2 regions of the Alkalidesulfovibrio alkalitolerans DSM 16529 genome follow, and region 1 is predicted to be linked to the other one. Evidence: predicted binding sites of a transcription regulator. Region 1 holds the regulator's gene; the other holds the start of a gene.
What was found. Region 1 encodes HrcA, which represses chaperone genes, less so after heat shock. Its sites were predicted from a motif close to TGTTAGCACTCNNNNNNNNNGAGTGCTAACA; they were not measured.
Positions count from the first base shown of each region.

Region 1 (2,199 bases):
CCCGATCTGGCCAAGAACTCCGTGGTCCTTCTGGACTCCGGGGCGCGAGGTCTCTTCCACCTGGCCTCCGGCGGCAAGGCCACCTGGTGCGAACTGGCCGCGCAGGCCGTGCATCTGGCCGGGTATCCCTGCCGCGTGGAGCCCATCGCCACGGACGCCTGGCCCGCCAAGGCCAAGCGGCCGCGCTTCTCGGTGCTCGACCTCGACGCCTTCACGGAGGCCACGGGCATTGTCCCTCGCCCGTGGGAGCAGGGGCTGCGCGACTACATCTTCACCGATCTGGCCCTGGGAGATGCGCTCGGAGAGGACTAGCAGTCCGCCCATTGAGCGTCCTGGCTCCCTTGACAGGTGCGGTGGGCATTGTTACCCGCATGAGGCACCTGAAAAGAAGCCCGGCAAAGGAATTGCGGCATGGTCTGCGCATTGAACGAACGCGAAATCCACACTCTGACGACGATCATCGATCTGTATATCGAGACCGCCCAGCCGGTGGGATCGCGCACGGTTTCGCGCAAGTCGGGGCTCAACCTCTCCCCGGCCTCCATCCGAAACGTCATGGCCGACCTCACGGAAAAGGGATATCTGGAGCAGCCGCACACCTCGGCAGGCCGCGTGCCCACCGCAGAAGCCTTCACCTTCTATCTCGATCGGGGCATCCATCCCGCGCCCCTTTCCGAAGACGACCGCGAGAGCATCGCGCAAAGTCTCGGCGGCTCGGCGGGCGACCTCACGGACATGCTGCGCCAGGCATGCCGCCTCTTGTCCGACATATCCAAGCAGGTCTGCATGGTCATGACCCCGCTCTCCGGACACGTCTGCTGGAAGCGTATCGAATTCGCCCAGATCAAGCCCTCGCTGGTCATGGTCGTGTTGGTGCTGCAAGGCGGGCTGGTACAGAAAAAGCTCGTGGAACTCGACACGCCGGTCACGCCCGACGATCTGACACGCTACGCCAACTATCTGAACGACCTCTTCATGGACAAGACCGTAGCTCAGGTGCGGGCGCACATCCTGTCCGAGATGCGGCGCACTCGCGACGCGCTCTCCGAGTATTTCTCCAGCGCCCTGCGCATGGCCAAGGAGACGATGGACACCGGCGAACAGCGAGAGATATTCATCGAAGGCGCGCTGAACATCGTCTCGCATCCGGAATTCTCGGGTCCCGAGGTCATCCGACGCGTCCTTGGCATGCTCGAAGAGCGCACCCAGCTTCTGGACATTCTGGACAAGGTCATGGAGTCCGGCGGCGTACTCGTCTCCCTGGACCGCGAGGCGGGCGAAGGAGCATTCCCCGGCATCTCGGTCATCGCCCGGCCTTACCGGGCCGCGGAGCAGAGCATCGGGGCCATTGGCCTGCTCGGCCCCATACGCATGAACTACGCGGGACTCATGCCCGTGGTCACCTGCACCGCCGACGCCATCAGCGACATCCTTCGCAAACGCTTTTGACCGGGCCGCTCCCCGATCTTGTCTCGATTCACAAAGAACCTCACGGAGGAACGATACGCCATGTCCGAAAAGGAAACGTCCCTTCCCGGCGACGAAAACACTGCGGAAAACCAAGCCGGGACCGAAACTCCCGCCGAGCCTTCGCTTGAGGAGCAGCTTCGCCAAGCCCACGAGGAACGCCTGCGCGCCTTGGCCGAACTCGAAAACGCCAAACGCCGCCTGGAGCGCGAAAAGGAAGATTTCCGCAAATTCGCCATCGAAGCGGTGCTCGCCGACCTTTTGCCCGTGCTCGACAACCTCGATCTGGCGCTGACGCACGGCCGCGACATCGAAGCCTGCTCCGGACTCGTCACCGGCGTGGACATGACAGTGAAGATGTTTCTCGAAACCCTTGCCCGCCATGGCCTGGAGCAGGTCGGAAAGACGGGCGACGATTTCGACCCCGCCTGGGCCGAGGCCGTGGGCATCGCCGAACACAACGCCGAAGGTCCGGACCGCGTGGTCCAGATTCTTCAAAAAGGCTATCGGCTGAAGGGCAGAATCATCCGCCCGGCCAAGGTCATGATCGCGAAAGGCTCATAAAAATCGGCCAAACTCCCTTTACTCCGTCGATAATGTGGTTATACCTCGTGATTGTCTCGACGAAACCGCTTCATTACACGCGACAATTCCGTCTGCTGGAGGATAATAATGGGTAAGATCATCGGCATCGACCTGGGTACGACCAACTCCTGCGTCTACGTCATGGAA
Region 1 is NZ_ATHI01000007.1:5,878-8,076, reverse strand. Features, by position in the region: gene rfbD (dTDP-4-dehydrorhamnose reductase) at 1-312, shown strand, start outside; gene hrcA (heat-inducible transcriptional repressor HrcA) at 412-1,449, shown strand; gene DSAT_RS05060 (nucleotide exchange factor GrpE) at 1,510-2,031, shown strand; gene dnaK (molecular chaperone DnaK) at 2,140-2,199, shown strand, end outside.

Region 2 (2,199 bases), on a different contig from region 1:
CGGCGATGATGTTGCCGATGGTGGCGTCGTTGTTGGCGGAAATGGTGCCGACCTGGGCGATTTCCTTCTGGTCGCGGGTGGGCTTGGCCAGCTTGCCCAGCTCTTCCACGATCTTCTCAACGGCCTTGTCGATGCCGCGCTTGATGGCCATGGGGTTGCGGCCGGCGGCCACGAGCTTCACGCCGTCGTTGAAGATGGCCTGGGCCAGGATGGTGGCCGTGGTGGTGCCGTCGCCGGCGATGTCGGAGGTCTTGGAGGCGACTTCCTTGACCATCTGGGCGCCCATGTTCTCGAACTTGTCGTCGAGCTCGATCTCCTTGGCCACGGTCACGCCGTCCTTGGTGATGGTCGGGGAGCCGAAGCTCTTCTCGATGACCACGTTGCGGCCCTTGGGTCCGAGGGTCACCTTCACGGCGTTGGCCAACTTGTCCACGCCCCTCTTGAGCTTCTCACGGGCCTTGGTGTCAAAAAGAATTTCTTTTGCGGGCATGTTGTATTCCTCCTTGGGAAGTGCCGGTCTGGAAATGTTCGCTGGGTTGTCGAGGGACCGTTAGTCCAGGATCGCCAGGATGTCGTCCTCGCGCATGACGAGGTACTCGACGCCGTCGATCTTGACCTCGGTGCCCGCGTACTTGTTGAAGAGCACCTTGTCGCCCTTCTTCACGGACATCTCGATCTTCTTGCCCTCGGCGCTGACCTTGCCGGGACCGGCGGCCACGACTTCGCCCTTGATGGGCTTTTCCTTCGCGGAATCGGGGATGATGATGCCGCCAGCGGTCTTTTCCTCTTCTTCGAGGCGCTTGACCAGGACACGATCGTGCAAGGGTTTGAGCTTCATGTACTTCCTCCGTCTTGTGGTGTCGTTGAGTAGTTGTTGGTATTGGCACTCATCGTCGTCGAGTGCCAACAAGGCGACGCATCGTCGTATAGGTACGGCACTGCCCTTTGTCAACACCGTCCCGAGAAAAAACCTCCGTCCTTTTTCGCTCCCCCCTCGTTCGTGGGCTCGTGATGGAACGCACGAGCGCTCCTCGGGACTGGCGCGGCCGGTTCGACTGGTATATTGTCGAAACAATCATGAACGCCCCAGAGAACGACGACCACCACGGCGAGCCCGCGAGAGAGAGGAAGCCGGATGAGTCCGGGCGCGCCGAGCCCCGCCGCGTTCGGCGGGCCTCGGACCAGGCCAGGGGCGAGACGGGTCGTCTGGCGCTTCTGCTCGCGCCTATCCTGGCCCTTTTCGCAGCCCTGGCCCTGGCCATCCTGGTGGGCGCCCTCGGGGGAGACGAAGACGCGGTGTACATCGACTTCGACCGCCGCGTGGACGTGACCGTGGCCGAGGCCACGCGCGGCATAACCTACGCCTACCTGCCCCAATATTCCCACACCGCGTCCTACGAACGCCACCACAAGCTCGTGGACTATCTGCGCAAGGAAACGGGGCTGTCCATCCGGCAGGTCTATCCCGACACTTTCGAGGACCACATCAAGATGGTCGGCGACGGAGCCATCGACATCTCTTTCGTCAACCCCTTCGTCTACGTGCAGATCAACGAGCGCTACGGCGCGCAGGCCTTCGCGCGCATCGTGGGCAGCGAGGAGGACGGCGGATTCTGGGGCGAGATACTGGTGCGCGCCGACAACAAGACCATCCGCACCCTGGACGACGTGCGCGGCAAGCGCTGGATCGCCGTGGACCCGTCCTCGGCCGGCGGCTACCTTTTCCCGCTCGGCCACTTCCTGGAGAACGGCCTGCGCAAGCGCGACTTCGCCGAGGTGGCTTTCGCGCCCGGTCCCGGCGGCAAGCAGGAGAAGGTCGTGCTCGGCGTACTTTCCGGCAAGTATGACGTGGGCACGGTGCGCGACGGTACCCGCGCCTTGCTGGCGGATCGCATCGACATGGGGCAAATCCGCGTCCTGGCCGTCACGCGCGAGTATCCCAACTGGCTCTTCGCCGCGCGTCGGGGGTTGAACCCCGAGATCCTCATGGACGTGAAGAAGGCGCTCTTGTCCCTGGACCGCGACAATCCGGGGCATCGCGAGATTTTGGACGCGGCCCGCTTCGAGGCCATTCACGCGGCCGTGGACGCCGATTTCGACCCGGTGCGCGAACTCGTCGCACGGCTCGCGGCCGAGGGCGAGGTCGCGCCGTGAAAAACCCGGCCATCGCCCTGCGCCATGCCTTGGAGCGTCTGCCCT
Region 2 is NZ_ATHI01000027.1:11,022-13,220, reverse strand. Features, by position in the region: gene groL (chaperonin GroEL) at 1-490, opposite strand, end outside; gene groES (co-chaperone GroES) at 551-838, opposite strand; gene DSAT_RS09695 (phosphate/phosphite/phosphonate ABC transporter substrate-binding protein) at 1,012-2,154, shown strand.
Region 2: the regulator HrcA is predicted to act here: its motif matches at 879-909, upstream of groES (co-chaperone GroES).